2 regions of the Pseudoalteromonas sp. L23 genome follow, and region 1 is predicted to be linked to the other one. Evidence: predicted binding sites of a transcription regulator. Region 1 holds the regulator's gene; the other holds the start of a gene.

The links. The regulator FliA, encoded in region 1, starts transcription of late flagellar genes. The targets are predictions, from matches to a motif close to CTAAAGNTNNNNNNNNNNNNGCCGATA.
Region 2: a site for FliA is predicted at 4,909-4,935, ahead of L3V43_RS22780 (VC2046/SO_2500 family protein). Genes of this name have one in related genera too.

The regions. Positions count from the first base shown of each region.
Region 1 covers NZ_JAKKCW010000009.1:91,872-101,383, reverse strand. The annotation lists gene flhA (flagellar biosynthesis protein FlhA) at 1-224, shown strand, start outside; gene flhF (flagellar biosynthesis protein FlhF) at 244-1,719, shown strand; gene L3V43_RS15455 (MinD/ParA family protein) at 1,712-2,572, shown strand; gene L3V43_RS15450 (RNA polymerase sigma factor FliA) at 2,575-3,309, shown strand; gene cheY (chemotaxis response regulator CheY) at 3,352-3,735, shown strand; gene L3V43_RS15440 (protein phosphatase CheZ) at 3,756-4,532, shown strand; gene L3V43_RS15435 (chemotaxis protein CheA) at 4,546-6,771, shown strand; gene L3V43_RS15430 (chemotaxis response regulator protein-glutamate methylesterase) at 6,846-7,988, shown strand; gene L3V43_RS15425 (ParA family protein) at 8,119-8,889, shown strand; gene L3V43_RS15420 (chemotaxis protein CheW) at 8,898-9,512, shown strand, end outside.
Region 2 covers NZ_JAKKCW010000026.1:13,974-23,485, forward strand. The annotation lists gene L3V43_RS22755 (hypothetical protein) at 54-815, shown strand; gene L3V43_RS22760 (NCS2 family permease) at 883-2,172, opposite strand; gene L3V43_RS22765 (SEL1-like repeat protein) at 2,294-2,743, shown strand; gene L3V43_RS22770 (SulA-like leucine-rich domain-containing protein) at 3,074-3,469, shown strand; gene L3V43_RS22775 (YchJ family protein) at 3,515-3,976, shown strand; gene L3V43_RS22780 (VC2046/SO_2500 family protein) at 4,353-4,874, opposite strand; tRNA gene L3V43_RS22785 (tRNA-Tyr) at 4,987-5,071, shown strand; tRNA gene L3V43_RS22790 (tRNA-Tyr) at 5,092-5,176, shown strand; tRNA gene L3V43_RS22795 (tRNA-Tyr) at 5,206-5,290, shown strand; tRNA gene L3V43_RS22800 (tRNA-Tyr) at 5,317-5,401, shown strand; gene L3V43_RS22805 (DUF2938 domain-containing protein) at 5,419-5,916, opposite strand; gene L3V43_RS22810 (helix-turn-helix domain-containing protein) at 5,989-6,384, shown strand; gene L3V43_RS22815 (YgjP-like metallopeptidase domain-containing protein) at 6,407-7,063, opposite strand; gene L3V43_RS22820 (ion channel) at 7,290-8,270, shown strand; gene L3V43_RS22825 (HD domain-containing protein) at 8,288-8,929, opposite strand; gene L3V43_RS22830 (class I SAM-dependent methyltransferase) at 9,057-9,512, shown strand, end outside.

The sequences.
Region 1 (9,512 bases):
CAGGTATTGAACCTGGCTTGGCTGAGAGGCTTCAAGAATCATTAAGAGAAGCACATCACAACCAAGAAATGCTAGGGGAGCCGTCCATCTTATTAACCTCAGGTATGTTAAGAAGTGTACTGTCTCGATTTGTTAAACATACAATTCCAGGTCTTCGAGTGATGTCATATCAAGAAGTGCCGGAAGAAAGACAAATTAAGATAGTGAGCTCGGTTGGACAATAGAGGATAAAGGGGCTGTAACATGAAAATTAAACGTTTCTTCGCAAAAGATATGCGTACGGCTTTAAATGAAGTAAAAGAAGAGCTTGGTGCTGATGCTGTCATCATGTCTAACAAAAAGTTAGCAGATGGTGTTGAAATCGTCGCAGCAGTTGATAATGACCGTGCTGCTGCACCTGTTAAGCAAGCTCCAGCTGCCCGTGCGACTGCCTCAAACGAGGCTCCGACCCGCTTTGTCCGTCCAGAGCCTCGCCAAGCACAGCCAGCAAAACAAGCGCAAGTTGCCGATAGCTTAGCGGCATTGCTAGAGCGTCAAGCGCCGCGTCCTCGCTCACCAGAACTTGCTTCTATGTTCTCCCAGTCGGGGATTGATACAGAGCAAATGTTAAGCAGCCAACGTAAAACACAAACTGCTGCGCCGGCGCACCAAGCGAAGCCACAGCAAGCTCGTCGCCAATCTTTTGACTTTGATGATGATGGATTTGAGCAACCACAGCAGTGGATCGAGTCTGATGAATTAGACAACGGTTTTGGTGATGATTTACCTGAGTTAAATGCCAAGCCTGACGAAATGAGTGCAATGCGCGAAGAAATGAACGCTATTCGTCAATTACTTGAACATCAAGTATCTGGTCTAATGAAACAAGAAATGGCTCGTCGCGATCCAACCCGTGCGTGCCTTGTAGATCGTCTGGAAGGAATGGGCATAGACAAAGACGTTGCAGAGCAAATGGCATGTTTTATCCCTGATGATGTGTCTCGTAAAGAAGCTTGGGACGCGCTGTTGAATATGGTAATTAACCAAATGCACACCACCAACAATGATATTCTTCGTCAAGGTGGCGTATTTGCAATGGTTGGTCCAACAGGTGTTGGCAAAACCACAACGGTTGCAAAATTAGCGGCATTAGGCGCACAAAAATACGGTGCAGATAAAGTGGCGCTAATAACCACCGATACCTATAGAATTGGCGCTTACGAGCAACTAGCTACCTATGGTAGAATCATCGGTTGTCCGGTTAAACAAGTTAAAGATGCAAATGAACTTGCAGAAGTGCTTTATCATTTACGCAATAAGCGTCTAGTATTAATAGATACGGCGGGAATGAGTCAAAGAGATTTGCGCTTAACTGAACAGTTAAATACACTTATGCGTAGCGCGAGAGTAGATATTCGTAGCTATTTAGTGTTGAGTGCGACAGCACAGATGAATGTGTTACAAGAAACAGTAAGACACTTCAAAAAAGTAAATTTAAGTGGCTGTATTTTCACAAAACTTGATGAAAGTCTAAGTTTAGGTGAGATAATTAGCATAGCGATTCAAAATCGCTTGCCAATAGGGTATCTTACCAACGGTCAGCGAGTGCCAGAAGACATTCGCGTAGCAAATGCTCAAAAGCTAGTAAAAAAGGCTGAGCAATTGTATTTAAAAAGAATAAAAGCACAGCACTCTCGACGTGTACCTGTAGCGTCAGAGTCAGTAGGAATGTATGATTAACACAGTTTTAGATCAAGCAAGTGGCCTGCGTAGAATGAGTCAAAATAGCAACCAGGGTGTAAAAGTAATAGCCGTGACCGGTGGTAAAGGTGGGGTGGGTAAAACCAATGTCTCGCTCAATACTGCCATCGCTATGGGCCAACAAGGACAGCGAGTTCTCGTTTTAGATGCGGACTTGGGCTTGGCAAACTGTGATGTGATGTTAGGGCTCCGAGTAGAAAAGAACCTTTCACATGTGTTGTCGGGTGAATGTGAACTAGATGAGATTCTCGTAGAAGGTCCCGCTGGTATCAAAATTGTGCCAGCTACTTCGGGTTCTCAAAGCATGGTGGAGTTGACTCCCGCAGAGCATGCTGGACTTATTCGCGCATTTAGCGAGCTTAACACTCAATTTGATGTTTTAATTGTTGATACCGCAGCTGGTATCTCAGATATGGTTCTGAGCTTCTCTCGAGCTGCACAAGATGTGATGGTTGTTGTGTGTGATGAACCGACTTCTATTACGGATGCTTATGCGTTGATCAAAGTTTTAAGCAGAGAGCATGGCGTTTATCGTTTTAAAATAGTTGCCAATATGGTCCGCAGTATGCGTGAAGGGCAAGAATTATTTGCTAAACTTTCAAAAGTTACAGACCGTTTTCTTGATGTAGCATTGGAATTAGTGGCCACAGTACCATTTGACGAAAACATGCGTAAGTCCTCTCGTAGACAAAGAGCAATCGTGGATTTATTTCCGAGCTCTCCAGCAGCAGTTGCAATTAAAGGACTTGCTGCCAAGGCAGTTAAATGGCCAATTCCTCATCAACCTTCCGGTCATCTAGAATTTTTCATTGAACAACTTGTAAACGGGTGATTATGGCTTCTCCGGTCAACAGAGCTGCGGGATATCAAACTTCTGACCATATCCATAAAGTGGTCGAGAGGCATGCTCCACTTGTCAAAAAAGTGGCATGTCACCTGATCGCTCGGCTTCCGGCAAGTGTGCAGCTCGACGATCTAATTCAATCAGGTATGATTGGATTGATTGAAGCATCTAAAAATTTCGATGCTACTAAAGGCGCTAGTTTCGAGACCTTTGCGGGGATACGCATCCGAGGTGCAATGCTAGATGAAATCCGTCGCGGAGATTGGGCCCCTCGGTCCGTACATAAAAACAGCAGAATGGTAGCCGAAGCTATATCTGAGCTCGAATCTCTCCTTGGCCGCGAACCAAAAGACACTGAAATCGCTGAAAAACTTGATATATCTTTAGATGAGTACCATCATATTTTACATGATGTAAATGCAAGTAAAGTCATCGGCATTGAGGATCTAGGGGTTGATGAAGATGTGATAACCCCAGCAAACAGCGATTTTGCGCTAGACAAACCGTTTAATAACGTTAAAAATGAACGTTTTAACGAGTCTTTAGTAAATGCTATCAAAGCACTACCCGAAAGGGATGCTCTGGTGTTGTCACTTTACTATAACGACGAAATGAATTTAAAAGAGATTGGTGCCATCCTTGATGTCAGTGAATCTCGAGTAAGCCAAATTCACGGTCAGGCAATGATAAAGCTCAAAGCTAAAATCAATGACTGGATAAATTAGAGTACATAAAATAGTTGGGTTCGAACCTCACTGGAGGAAGTTTTGGATAAGAACATGAAGATTCTCGTGGTTGATGATTTCTCTACTATGAGAAGAATAATCAAAAACCTATTAAGAGATTTAGGCTTTACCAATGTTCAAGAAGCTGATGATGGTAGTACAGCACTTCCGATGCTACAAAATCAGGAGTTTGACTTTGTAGTAACTGATTGGAACATGCCGGGCATGCAAGGTATTGATCTGCTTCGTGCAATACGCGCAGATGAAAAGCTTAAGCACATTCCAGTGTTGATGGTTACCGCAGAAGCGAAAAAAGAACAAATTGTTGCAGCAGCGCAAGCTGGGGTGAACGGATATATTGTTAAACCGTTTACTGCAGGTACGCTCAAGACTAAGCTTGAAAAAGTATTTGAGCGACTAGGCTAAACAGCAAGGGGATATGGCCTATGTCTGTAAATGCTGCGCCGCAAATTACACTTGAACAAGCCAAGCAACTTGTTGAGCTACTAGAGCAAGGTGAACAAGAAAAAGCTGACCAGCTGATTTTAGAAGCTGCTAACAAAGAGCAATCGGAGTTATTTGCAGAAGTTGGAAAGCTAACTCGCCAATTACACGAGTCCTTGAAGAACTTTGAGCTGGATACTCGACTCTCAGATCTCACGACAGAGGCTATACCTGACGCCAAGCAGCGTCTTAATTATGTTATGGAAATGACAGAAAGCGCTGCTAATAAAACGATGGACGCGGTCGAAGAAAGCTTACCTCTTGCGCAGAATCTTGCGGATGAGTTAGCACAAATAAAGCCTACTTGGGATCGGTTGATGAGCAGAGATATTCAACTCGGTGAGTTTAAATCTCTGTGTCATGATCTCGACAGCTTTATGCAGACTTCAAAGACACGTACAGACGAATTACAAGGCTTAATGACTAATGTGCTGATGGCGCAAGACTATCAGGATTTGACTGGGCAGGTCATCCGTCGAGTCATTGAGCTTGTGAGAGAAGTAGAAGATAGTCTCATTCACCTTCTAACTGTGTTTGGTACTTCGGATGAAGCGCCTGCAGTTGCAGAAAATGCGAATGAAAACGAAATAAAAACAACTGAGACTATCAGTGATGAATTGTCTGGACCTGAAGGTCCAATTATTGACGCTGAATCGCGAGATGACGTGGTTTCTGGTCAAGACGAAGTCGATGACTTGCTATCTAGTTTAGGCTTCTAGTTGGAGAGTGTGTATGAGCTTTGAAGTCGATGAAGATATCTTGCAGGACTTTCTTGTTGAAGCAGGCGAAATATTAGAACTGTTATCTGAACAGCTTGTTGAACTAGAAAATAATCCCGAAGATAAAGAACTTCTCAATGCGATTTTCCGTGGCTTCCATACTGTTAAAGGTGGAGCAGGCTTCCTCGGTATGACCGAACTGGTTGATGCCTGTCACGGTGCAGAGAACGTGTTTGATGTACTAAGACAAGGGCAGCGAAAAGTAACGTCAGAATTAATGGATGTTATTTTGCAATCTTTGGATACGATCAACGAAATGTTCGCTTGTATTCAAAACCGAGAGGAACCCGAAGCTGCCGATCCTGTGTTGCTTGAAACCCTCCATAAACTCAGCCAACCAGCATCTGAAGACGAAGTCAGTGAAGTGATTGAGGAACCTGTTTCAGAGCCAGAATCTGTTGTACCAGATTTAAGTGCGGATGATATTCTATTCGATGCGGACGCAGATTCAGGCGATGATAGCGGCTCTAGCATTGATGAGATAACAGAAGAAGAATTTGAAAATCTATTAGATGAGTTACACGGCTCTGGTAATGCGCCTGCTGTCGCACCGGCGGCTAAACCTGAAACGGTGTCAACTGCAGATGACGGCGATATCACCGATGACGAGTTCGATAATCTCTTAGATGAACTCCATGGGGTTGGGAAATTTGGTGGAGCACCAAATGCAGAAGATGCGGCTACTTCTCAAGCCAGTGAGCCTGCGGCTAAAGCAACGTCATCAGGCGCTGCGAGTGTGCCCTCTGGAGATGAAGAAATTACCGATGATGAGTTTGAGGCTTTGCTTGACGAACTTCATGGTAAAGGCAGTGCTCCTAAAGCGGTAGATGAATCGCCGACAGATATCTCAGAAGCTGAGCCAGCTCAACCTGAGCCTGCTAAAGCTGCGCCACCTCCGAAACCTGCTCCAAAGCCTGCGCCTAAAGTTGAAGCTAAACCTGCGACTCCAGCCCCGCAAAAAGAGCCAGAGCCTGCAAAAGCTTCTGCGCCAGCAGCTGCAAAGAAACCTGCTGCGCAAGCTGAGACTACAGTGCGAGTTGATACCAAACGTCTTGATGAAATCATGAATATGGTTGGCGAATTAGTATTGGTGCGTAACCGCTTGGTTAGTTTAGCGAATAACACCAACAGCGAAAGCATGGGTAAAGCTATTTCGAACCTTGATGTAGTGACCGCAGACTTGCAGGGCGCTGTGATGAAAACGCGGATGCAGCCGATCAAAAAGGTATTTGGTCGTTTCCCTCGAGTGGTGAGGGACCTTGCGCGTAGCTTGAAAAAAGAAATCAACCTGGTTTTACAAGGTGAAGAGACAGATTTAGATAAAAACCTTGTTGAGGCGCTCGCAGATCCATTGGTTCACTTAGTGAGAAACTCAGTGGATCACGGTATTGAAATGCCTGATGTGCGCGAAGCATCGGGTAAGCCAAGAATGGGGACTGTCACGTTGTCAGCATCTCAAGAGGGGGATCATATTCTTCTCACCATCCGAGATGATGGCGCCGGTATGGATCCTGAAAAACTCAAGAAAATTGCTATAAATAAAGGCGTTATTGACTCCGATCAAGCAAGTCGATTGTCTGATACTGAAGCCTATAACTTGATCTTTGCACCTGGATTTTCAACAAAAGAACAAATTTCAGATATTTCTGGTCGCGGTGTAGGGATGGACGTTGTTAAAACGAAAATCACTCAATTGAATGGCTCGGTAAACATCCAATCAGAATTGGGTGTTGGTACCGTATTAGAGATAAAAGTGCCGCTTACATTGGCTATTTTGCCTACCTTGATGGTGGTAGTCGGAGAACAAACGTTTGCGTTACCACTTGCCGGTGTGAACGAGATCTTCCATTTAGATTTGACTAAAACGAATGTAGTTGATGGTCAATTGACTATTATAGTGAGAGAAAAGGCGATCCCGTTATTTTATCTTGAGCATTGGTTGGTAAAAGGTGCTAATAGGGGCATGAGAAAGGCTGAAGGCCATGTTGTTATTGCTCAAATCGGTACCAAGCAAGTCGGTTTTGTGGTTGATTCTCTGATAGGCCAAGAGGAAGTCGTAATCAAACCATTAGATGCTTTGTTACAAGGTACACCAGGTATGGCCGGTGCGACCATCACATCTGATGGTGGTATTGCGCTAATCCTTGATGTCCCCAACTTATTAAAACACTACGCCTAATTTTATTAGGCGTAGTTCGAATTCTAGAGCAGCATGTGCTGCTCTGCTGTAGAGCAAATTAAAGAGCGTTGCCAATGGCAGTTAAAGTGTTAGTCGTAGACGACTCCAGTTTTTTTCGTCGTCGAGTCAGTGAAATTTTAGAAAAAGACAGTGAAATCAAAGTTATAGATTTTGCAGTTAATGGAAAGGAGGCGGTTGAAAAGGCCGCTTCATTGCGTCCAGACGTAATTACGATGGACGTGGAAATGCCTGTGCTTGATGGGATCAGTGCGGTGAAGCAGATCATGCAGGCCACACCGACCCCCATCTTAATGTTTTCTTCGCTAACTCGTGAAGGCGCTAGTGCTACGTTAGATGCACTGGATGCGGGCGCAGTTGATTTCTTACCGAAAAAGTTTGAAGACATCGCTCGTAATAGCGAAGACGCAATTAAATCGTTACAAAACAAGGTAAAGGAAATTGGCCGCCGCCGAGTTAGCCGCTTTACTCGCCCTAGTATCGCGACTCCGCCAAAGCGCGTCGAGTCTAGAGCAACTCGCGCTGACACTGGAAGAGCAACGATCCCTCAACCGGATAGAAGTTTTCAGAGACCGGTATCTGGTGGCACATCCAGTGCTGCGGGTGCTAGAGCATCAGGTAAGAAATATGGACTGGTTGCAATTGGTACATCAACAGGTGGACCCGTTGCACTGCAGACAATATTGACGCAGTTGCCAGCAAACTTTCCTCATCCAATTTTACTTATCCAGCATATGCCAGCCGCATTTACACCTGCGTTTGCAGCAAGATTAAATAGTTTATGCCAGATTAAGGTTAAAGAAGCAGAACAGGGTGATAGATTAATGCCAGGCATGGCCTATCTAGCGCCTGGCGGCAAGCAAATGCTGGTTGAAAATCGCGGTGGTAGTAAGACACTAAAAGTGTTTGAAGATGATAGTCCAAGGATCACCTATAAACCCAGCGTTGATGTGACATTTGCAAGTGTTGCAAAAGCCTATGGTGGCGACACGTTAGCGATTGTATTAACGGGGATGGGCGCTGATGGTCGAGATGGAGCTCGTATGCTAAAACAGGTTGGTGCCACCATTTGGGCGCAAGATGAAGCGACTTGTGTCGTTTATGGGATGCCTCAAGCAGTCGCTGGCGCTGGACTTTCGTCTGATAGTATCGCGCTACAAGACTTTGCTGCAAGAATTAATAAAGAAGCTGGTAACTAATAGGCTAAGCCACGATTTGGTTATTTTGCTTGAAGCTTGTAAATATCAAACGTCTAAAAAGAATGAATAACATTGAGTTGGTATAGTATCTATTGAACGCAATCAATAGTGATAAGCAAAGGAATATAGAGTGAAAATTTGGACAGTAGCAAATCAAAAAGGTGGCGTGGGTAAAACCACGACAACGGTGAGCTTAGGAGGCATTCTTGCTGAACAAGGTCATCGGGTTTTGCTTATTGATACCGATCCACATGCTTCACTTACATATTACTTTGGTATTGATTCTGAAGAGTTGGAAGTCAGTGTGTATGATATTTTTGCACGCGGCAGCAGCATGACGAGCGAAGAAATTTTACAGTCTCTTTGCCCTTCGACTATTGAAAATTTGGATATTCTGCCTGCTACTATGGCCATTGCTACGCTTGATCGTAGCATGGGTAATAAAACGGGCATGGGACTTATCTTAAAGAAATCGCTCGAAAAGATAGCGGATCAATATGACTATGCTATTTTAGACTGTCCACCAGTGCTCGGGGTATTGATGGTAAATGCATTAGCAGCGAGTGAGCGAATTTTGGTACCGGTTCAAACTGAATTTTTGGCGTTGAAGGGACTAGATAGAATGATGCGCACGATGGAGCTAATGCAGTCTTCACAGCAGAAACAGTACCAATATACTATTATTCCAACTATGTATGATAAACGGACTAAAGCGTCGTTGGAGGCGTATAAAACGTTGCTGGAAACATACAAAGATGCCGTTTGGCCAGGCGTGGTTCCTGTAGATACCAAGTTTAGGGATGCAAGCCTTGCACAACAAGTCCCTGTACAATTTTGTCCTAAATCACGAGGCGTGTTCGCTTATCGTGCACTATTGGACTATTTGAAGCAGTTAAGCTAGAGAGCATAATGAGTAAGCATTTATTTGCAAATGAGAAGGTGATGAAGCAGTATCTTGGTGCCCTGTTGCAAGAGGAGCCAGAGATTGAACAATGCGAATTATCACCAGTTGCAAAGCTACTTGAACAAGTAAAAGAACCTAAATCAGAACTTGAGGAAATAGAATCCTCAGTCGTAGTTGCAACAGAACCTCTGGAGTCAGTGAGTGAAGTTATTCAAGAACAGCCGAGTAAATTGGCTCATGATCTTGAAGTCACTGAAAATACATCTATTATCAAAGAACAGGCAACGATAGAGTCTGTTTCTGCAAGGGAAGCCTATCAAGAAGGTGAATTTCAGGCATTGTTTTTTGAAGTGGCAGGCTTAACACTGGCGGTTCCGCTGAAATCACTTGGGGGAATACACCAACTGGGCGAAGTCAATCAACTCTTTGGTAAACCTAAATGGTTTAAGGGTGTGATGCTAAATCGTGAAGAAAAACTCAATGTTGTTGATACTGCACGATGGGTGATGCCTGAAAAGTTAACGCCAGAATTAGAAGATACGCTGGATTACCAGTATTTGATTACACTTGGGGATAGTAACTGGGGACTGTTAGCAGAAAAACTAGTCAACAACTTAACC
Region 2 (9,512 bases), on a different contig from region 1:
ATTCATGTAAGATTAAAAAATTACACTGGTGGTTACATGAAAGAGATTTCAGTATGTTTGTTTCTATTATAATAATGTTGATTGTTGCACTTATCGTCATAGCAGTTTGGGTAAGCGCTATCCAGCAACATAAAGAGAAACAAGAAGCGGAGAGACGCAAAGAACTTGCTAAGCAAAAACGCGTAATAGAAGAAGCGGAAGACGTCATCATGAATGGCAGCAATATTCCGATGTCTGAAGTCATGATCCGTATTATTCAGCGCCGCGTGCACGATGCTTTAGCCGCAATGGTGGAGTTGTCTCCGACTTCGAAAGAATTAAAAAGTCGCTTACACGAGTCGCAAGAGCGCTTAAATACTCAGCCTGAAAAAGCAGCTGACTCAGACTCGATAGCACTTCCAGACAACGACAAACAAATTATCGCATTAGTTCAAGGCATAAAGAAATTACGCCAACTACTACGCTCAGAGCATAGTAAAGGTAAAGTAGACACTCAACTGTTCGTTAATGAAGACCGTAGGCTGGAGCGCTTTCAGCTTAAAATCAATGTTGAAAGCCAGATAAAACGAGGGCTTTCAGCGAGAACCGCAAACATGGTCGGTTCAGCAAGACAATACTTTGAAAAAGCTTACGCTACAATTTGCGCCGTCTCATACAATGATGACTATGTAAAAGAGAAAAAAGCACAGCTGGAAGGTTATTTAGAAGAGATCAGCAGCGAACTTAGAGCGTCCAACGCATCAGCGGTGAAAAAGAAAGCAGAGCAAGAACAAGACGACTTGGACGTATTGTTTGCACCGAAGAAGAAGTGGTAACACCATAATTTACGTGAAAGGCTGGTCTCCCAGCCTTTTTTATTACAAATGAAGTAAACCCACTTGCTTAACCAAAAGCAAACTTAACGATAAAGAGTGCTGTCAGTACCCAAACGCTGATACTGATTTCATTTGCCTTATTACACGCCAACTTAACTGCCGTATAAGAAATAAAACCCAAAGCAATACCATGCGCGATTGAAAACGTGAGCGGTGTCATCAATAACACAACACTCACCGGAATAGCATCGCTCATCTCATCCCAATTAATCAACTTTAGGTTTTGTAGCATTAATACCGACACATACAATATCGCGCCTGCCGTCGCATATGCAGGAACCATCTGTGCCAATGGCGCAAAGAACATCATGAGTAAGAAGCAGATCCCCACGACCACGGCCGTCAACCCTGTGCGACCACCGACAGATACACCCGACACTGATTCAATGTATGAAGTCGTCGTTGAAGTACCGAGCACTGAGCCTGCAATCGTCGCAGTGCTGTCAGCTGACAGTGCCCTACCCAACCTTGGCATGCGACCATGTTCGTCAGATAATCCGGCCTTTTGAGTCACCGCAACCAATGTGCCACTGGTATCAAATAAATCGACAAATAAAAATGCAAACACCACGCTAAGCATGGAAAGCTCAAAAATTCCGCTCAAATCCAACTGCATATAGGTCGGCGCGATGCTTGGGGGGATATCAACAACCCCGTGATAATCTACAAGCCCAAGCCCCCACGCAATACCCGTTACCATTAAAATGCTGATAAGCACGCCACTTTTGACTTCACGGTACATAAGCGCCGCAATCACAAAAAAGCTCGCAATGGCTAATAGCGGGCCGGGAGAAGTGATATCACCAAGTTGTACTAATGTCGCATCGCTTGCGATAACAATTTTCGCGTTCTTTAGCGCGATTAAGGCTAAGAATGCGCCAATACCTGCCGCGATCGCACGCTTTAGCACAATGGGAATAGCTTGGATCACCCATTCGCGTACTTTGAATACGCTCAAAAATAGAAATAAACAGCCCGACATAAATACCGCGCCTAATGCACTTTGCCATGTATAGCCCATGCCAAGCACAACACCATAGGTAAAAAAGGCGTTTAAGCCCATTCCAGGCGCAAGCGCTAAAGGATAGTTTGCCCATAGTCCCATAATAAAACAGCCGATTGCGGCTGCGATACAAGTTGCTACAAAAGCAGCGCCGTGATCCATGCCAGCTTCTGCTAGCATTGCAGGGTTTACGAAAACGATGTAAACCATAGTAACGAATGTCGTCAAGCCAGCAATCACCTCAGTTCTTACATTGGTGTGCATAGCTTGCAGTGAAAATAACCGCTCGAGCATAACTAAAATTACAAATTTAAGGAACAAGTGGTTGGATTTTAACACGAATCACTTTAAAACTCGGACAAAATAGTTAAAATTCAGCTACACTCTGCTTATCAACATTATTGCGAATAAAGATATGGATCAAAATAGCACCGACAACTCAGCAAACCATGACTTAGAACAGCAGCTGCTGAATGTGCTTGAATTTGTAACGTCGCCATTAAAAGCGGACGCAAAATTCCCAGATCTTCACGACAATACCCAAGCTTTGAAAAAAGGCCTCTATTACCTAAAAGAAAAATCTTTTCCGCTTGCGGCAAAATGGCTAAGACTGGCGGCGATGTCTGGTGATTTGAAGGCACAGTTCTTTTTAGGTTTGTTGTTTATGAAAGGTCAAGGAGTGCCGCCCAGCCCCTTTCATGCGGCCGCTTGGTTAAGTTTGGCCAGCAGCCAAGGGCACAAAGGCGCCGAACAGGTACTACTAGATGTACGCCGCTTCCTTACAACTAAGCGCTTTAGAGATGCACAGTGCTATGCTGCAACACTTTACGAGCAAATTCATCAACTACAGCATATTAGCCAGTAAATTAAATTTGACTCTCCAAAAAAACGTAGGCTAGGCGTAGCTAAGCCTCTCTTAAGTAAACGTACGCTTTCCCTCTGCGACGATCAAAATGATACAGTAGGAAAACTACTGTATCGCAGCTGAGAAAACTTCCTTGCTTTACTCATACTGAACTTTCGTCAATTAAGCTCTCATTTCAAAAAAATCACAACCACTTGTTTTATATTGAAAATTTAAACTAAATAAAAATTAAGCTTGAATATTGATTAAAAAGCTAGCAATTTTCCTTGCATTCACACACTGTATAAACTACTGTATACAAATACTGTATAGATAACCAGTGAGACAATTATGTTACACAGCAATGCACTTCTACAGCCAAACAATTCAACTTATTACACACTTAACGAAATCAATAATGTGATAGTTGAAGATGAGATCGTCGCTAGTTTAGAGTTACTTAAAGTTTTACATAAATGTCAGCATAAACAAGGCTGGACGCTACTCGTTGCACCCGATAATGTACCAAACAAGTCACTACTAGAAAGCGCTTCAGTTGATGCAAGTAAGTTGCTCGTCATTAGGCAAAAGCACATATACGACCTTGAGTATGTACTTAAAAGTGCTATCAGCAATGGTAATTTCGCTGCAGTGGTGATTTGGACTGATATTGCATCAGTGCAAACTATCAACAAAATGGAACTGCCGGTATCTGACGTTGCGATCCACTGTTTTCAAAGCGCTTAACAAGCTACAATAACAGGATATAAATTTGTTAAAACTGAAGTTTTTATGTCTTGTTATTGCAATTCATCCCTTCCCTATTCGCAATGTTGTGAGCCGTACCTTAAGGGACAAAAATTCGCAGAGCGTCCACAAATACTCATGCGCTCTCGCTATACTGCATACTGCTTAAAAGATGCAAAGTATATTCATGACACCTATGCCCAGGCTAAACAAGCACAAAACAATATCGACGATATTGCTGCATTTGCTAATTATGCACACTTTATAAAATTGGAAGTGCTAGAAGAAGTAGTAGAAGCTACTCAGGGGATCGTTGAGTTTAAGGCGCACTATATCGCAGAAAACACACACTATATACTCCATGAGCGGTCAAATTTTATTACCGAAGCAGGCAGATGGTATTACTTAGATGGTGAATTGTACGATACACCTACAACCAAAGTAGGCAGAAATGACCTCTGTCCGTGCGGCAGTGATAAAAAGTATAAAAAGTGCCACGGTAGCTAAAATAGTCTGAACTAGAGATTAGATACAAAGCAATAAAAAAGGCTTGAAACGAGCTAAGGATGATTAAAGGCCGTTTAGCTTATACCAGTTGTATTAAGTAAATGATCTATCTTGAAGCGGGGAAATAGCTTTAGTAGCAAGGCAAAAATTTTGCTATTTAGTTGTTCTAAATGAGAAATTTTTAACGAAGCTAATATGCTATTTCACCCTTCAAATTGATTAGAGAATTAATTCAATTGGTATTAGACATGAAGCACGATAAGCATGGCGTTTTATGTCAGTCTAGTAACGAAGCAAACAGCTGTAAAACAGCAAGTTTAATACCAGTTTGTCTTAAATTTGCTCAATTATGAAGGAGTAAAAGCAGCTAATGTTGTTACGCCGTCGCGCGTAACATACTCTGCATATCACCCGTTGCAATTTGATCATAAAAACCAGCCGCATCCATTGCCTTATCAGCAACTAAGGCCAGTTTACCTTGCGCGCTCGCCAAACGTCTTTTAACCGCTGGTTCCAAATTTTCTACGACTTCGAGTGGAATATGCTTTTTATCATTTCGTGCGGCAAAAGGTTCTGGATTTAAATTTTCTTGCAATCGCAAGGTTGCCATCGCCCCCATAGATACCAGCTGCGCGTTATGCTGACCAATAAGCATATTGTACTCTTTTGGCGCAAGCGGCTTTTGTGGACCTATTTCAAATTGCTTTTTTAGTGTTTCTTCTGAGTTATCTTTTGCGGCAGCTTCAGATTTTGGTAGGTGAAATTGGCTAAAATCTAATGCATCGGTTGATAGCATAGATAACAGCATGGCAAAATCGGCAGGGCGCGTCTCATGAACACTAATGTTCAATGCGGATCCTAATTGCGACTCACTGATTAAAACGCCATCAATTTGCATGTATTCCAACCGATTATTTTGCTAATTATGAATTTATCGGCCTTTTTCCGAAAAACTTTAGTAGTTTTCTTTACTTCGAAAAAAACTTTGTTATTATCACCGCCGTTGTTTAGGAGGGGTTCCCGAGCGGCCAAAGGGATCAGACTGTAAATCTGACGGCTCAGCCTTCGCTGGTTCGAATCCAGCTCCCTCCACCATAAACAACAGTTACAATTTCGGAGGGGTTCCCGAGCGGCCAAAGGGATCAGACTGTAAATCTGACGGCTCAGCCTTCGCTGGTTCGAATCCAGCTCCCTCCACCACTTTCAAATTGTAACGCTTTAAAATGTATGGAGGGGTTCCCGAGCGGCCAAAGGGATCAGACTGTAAATCTGACGGCTCAGCCTTCGCTGGTTCGAATCCAGCTCCCTCCACCACTTTTAAAGTAAACGCTCCAAATGATGGAGGGGTTCCCGAGCGGCCAAAGGGATCAGACTGTAAATCTGACGGCTCAGCCTTCGCTGGTTCGAATCCAGCTCCCTCCACCACCTTTTATTGTGTTATCTCACAACAAGCTTACATATATAAACGAGCTTAAAAACAATCCAAAGCCAAAAATCAAATGTGTTGTCACACTTTTTACCCTTGCCTTATTCGGCTCTGGTAATTTAGATGCTGCGATCCCTGCACCAAAACAGGGTTGCATAATAAAAAATGGAAACACACACGTTATTAAGCCAAAAACTAACGCAATGAAAAGACTAGGCTCGGTCAACCAAGGCTTGCCCACGCCCAGTAGTAACGCCAAGGCGAATACCATCCCAATGAGATAATGCATGCACCAGCCAATTGCACGTTCACCAGATATTGGTTTACTGTGCCCGATACCTTGATGCGTAAGTTGACCTTGACACAAGTGTCCAATCCATCTACCAACCAATGCATAATCTAAGCCCTTTATGGCAAACACGCGACTGAGCATAAATGCCCACAAATCCATAACAAGCGTTGCACCTACGCCAATCGCGACTGCTGGCATTAACATCGAATATAGGCTTTCCACTATTTTTACTCCTCTTTTTTACTGATAGCCGCTATCCTACTAGTTCAAGTTAACTTTAAGTCAAGGGCAAGAATGGATATCAGTGAAGTTGCAAAGAAGTCTGGTTTACCCGCATCCACGCTTAGATATTATGAAGAAAAAGGACTGATCCGATCGATTGGTCGACAAGGGCTCAAACGTGTTTTCCCCCCTTCAATACTTGAACGTCTAGCGCTTATTACACTAGGCAGAAACGCAGGCTTTTCGTTAGATGAAATAGCGGACATGTTTACCCCCGAGGGTAAAGCGGATATTGATAGGGTGAAGTTACAATCCAAAGCGGATGAATTAAATGAAACCATTAAGCATTTAACTGCAATGCGAGATGGCCTCTATCACGCTGCAAAATGCCCTGCGCCAAGCCATTTTGAATGTCCGACATTTCAAAAGCTGTTAAAACGCGCGGCAAAAGCGAGGCCCGAGAAATAATAGGCATAAACAGGGCACTATGCTAATGCTCAATCATCAAGTCAGGACCGTGGTCACGTAAATAACGCCGAGCCATTTTATGGTCGTGGCCATAGTGCTTTGTTACCAAGCGCCAAAATGCGCTATTGTGTGCCATGACGTGAAAATGGCAAAGTTCGTGCACTACCACATAATCGATTACCCACTTAGGCGCACCAATCAAAAACGTATTAAACGCAAGCACGCCTTTAGATGAAAAACTGCCCCAGCGGCTTTTATAAACTCGTATCTTTAGCGTATCAAAGCGAGCTTGAATATCAGGTTGATAGCGCGCAATAACCATGTCTACATAGTCATTTAGCGTTTCGCTTAACAGCGCAACTAATTCACGCCATTCATTTTTGACAGCCTTAAGTAAAACCCTTTTGTTGTCAAAATCAATTACAGAGGTCGTGCTTTCGCCCCTTTGAATGGTAAAGGTCTCGCCGAAGACTTGCACAATTCCTGTTTCCAGTGGCCGAGGGCTCTCAGGTATGATTTTTAGAGCAAGCTTTGATTTTATCCAATCGGATTTGCTTTCCACCCAAGTATGTAACCAGCGCTCGCAAATTTGATCTGGCGCATACACAAACACTTGGCCAGCTTTTATTTTTATCGCAACGCTCTTACGCTTTCGGCTTTTCTTTAATTGATATTGCAAGGTAACAAATTCTTAGTCACTAAAGCATGCATTATAGTATGAGCAACTTGTCAGAGTCACTGCAAACGCCATGCAAGATAATGAATTAGACCAACGATGGCAATAAACTCATCAATAGTGTGGTTTCTAACACTTTATAAATTAGAAAGATTTTTTCGTTAAATCACCGTATTTATTATTTTTGCTGCTACGCTTAATGAAAAAGGCATTTTGATTTAGGCAAGCTATGGCTGATAAACCCATTTGCCAATATGTGTCACCTGAGGGAAAAAAATGCAGTGAAATCGATATGGGCTCAGGTTACTGCTTTTGGCATGACAATAAATTCGATAAAGGTGGCTTGGAGCTAAGCCAAAAGCTTGAACGCTACGCCAAGCGCGGTGGTTTGCTGCAAGGCTTAGAGTTGAAGCGGGCCAATTTAGAAGGGCTCAATCTTGTTAACTTTGAAAATCATCATGGCTATGATCTATCTTATAGCAACTTTTATCGTGCCAATTTGAAAGGGGCGCACCTGTTTAATAATACCATTAAGCATGCGTCGCTAATGAAGGCCGACTTGAGAGAAGCAAGTCTGCACTGCTGTAATTTAGAAAGCACCAATTTGCTCGGTATAAAGCTTGAAAACACCCGTATTGATAATATGGAACTCGGCGAGCAATTACTACAAGAGCAGCAAGCTTTTGAAGCTCGTAGAAACCGAGCCAAAGAGGACGCGGAAGACTTGTTCTTACAGTCGGAAGAGATCTATCGTTTACTACGTAAAGGTGCGGAAAACCAAGGACTATTTGAAATGGTTGGGCGCTTTACATACAAAGAGCTGCGCATGCGGCATGCCCAGTATCCACGATTTTCAAAACGTCACCTAATTTCCAGCTTTGTCGACTTATTATGTGGGTATGGAGAAAAACCGGAAAATGTCATTCGCTTCAGTTTAGGTATGATAATTACCTGTGCATTTTGCTATTTTCTATTTGGTGTTTCGTTTCAAGATCAGATAATGCAACTGGACTTAGACAACAGTGTATCTGAAAACGTAATGGCGCTGCTGAACAGCTTTTACTTTAGTGTTGTTACCTTCACAACCTTAGGTTACGGGGATATTACGCCAGTGGGGATCTCACGACTGATCGCAGCCGTTGAGGCTTTTACCGGCAGCTTTTCATTAGCGCTATTTGTGGTGGTATTTGTGAAGCAAATGACGAGGTGATACTCATCTCGTCATTTTTAATCCGCGATTTCTGATTTCAGTTGTTCTAAAAAATCCAGCATATATTGGGTGCGAGCTTGAGCCTGCTCTCGGGCTGCGGTGGTATGCATGTTATCTTTAATATGCAGCAGCTTAATGAAGAAATGATCTAAGGTATATTTGGTATCGTCAGCTTTTCTATGCTCACAAAAAGGGTCTTCTACATTGTAGAGATTACGCGCTATCGCCCCACCTACTTTCATACAGCGGCTAACACCTATCGCCCCTAACGCATCCATTCTGTCTGCATCTTGGACTATTTTGGCTTCTAATGTCGTGGGTGTAACACCGGCGCTAAAGCTGTGTGCAACAATGGCGTGGTGAATAGCCTCAAGTTTATCCGTGTCGTACTTCAACTCTGTTAGGAAGGCAACCGCCTTATCTGCAGCTAATTTAGACGCCAGCGGCCTATCTGGATGATTTTTTGCTACGGCAACACAATCATGTAACCAAGCGGCTGGGATCACCACAGCAGGATCCGCACCCTCAGCTTCGCAAAGTGACTTTGCGACTTTAACTACACGCTTGATATGAGACAAATCATGGGCGGTATCTGCACATGGAGTCGACAGCATAAACTCTTCACATGCTTTTTCTAATTCATGCATTTTTAACGTCATTAAGCTCAACTTTTATTAATATCCGACAAATAAGCCCACACAAATTTGGCGTGAAAGGCATTACTGATTGTATGTTGCCACACCCTTCACTAAAATGGCAGCTATCAGGAAAGATTAGAGAAAATATATGACTTGCGCGCTATATCTGCAACCAGGCAGAGAAAAATCCCTTAACAGAAAACACCCTTGGGTTTTCTCAAAAGCCATTAAAAAAGTAAAAGGTAAGCCAGCCCTTGGCGATACCGTCAAGATTTACAGCAATGAAGGGAAATACCTCGCGACAGCCGCTTATAGCCCAGACTCTCAGATCAGAGCCAGAATTTGGACATTTGATGAATCACAACATATCGACCAAGCGTTTTTTGAGCAAAAGCTCGCACGAGCACTAGCGGCCAGAGAATATGTTATCGCTGAAGGTGGTTTAACCGGCTTTAGATTGTGTGCAGCAGAGTCTGATGGTCTGCCCGGTGTAACGATTGATAAGTTTGATAACTACTTGGTTTGTCAGTTGCTAAGCGCTGGTGCCGAGCGCCACAAGGGTGAAATAGTAATGGCATTGCAATCACTATTTCCTGATTGTCAT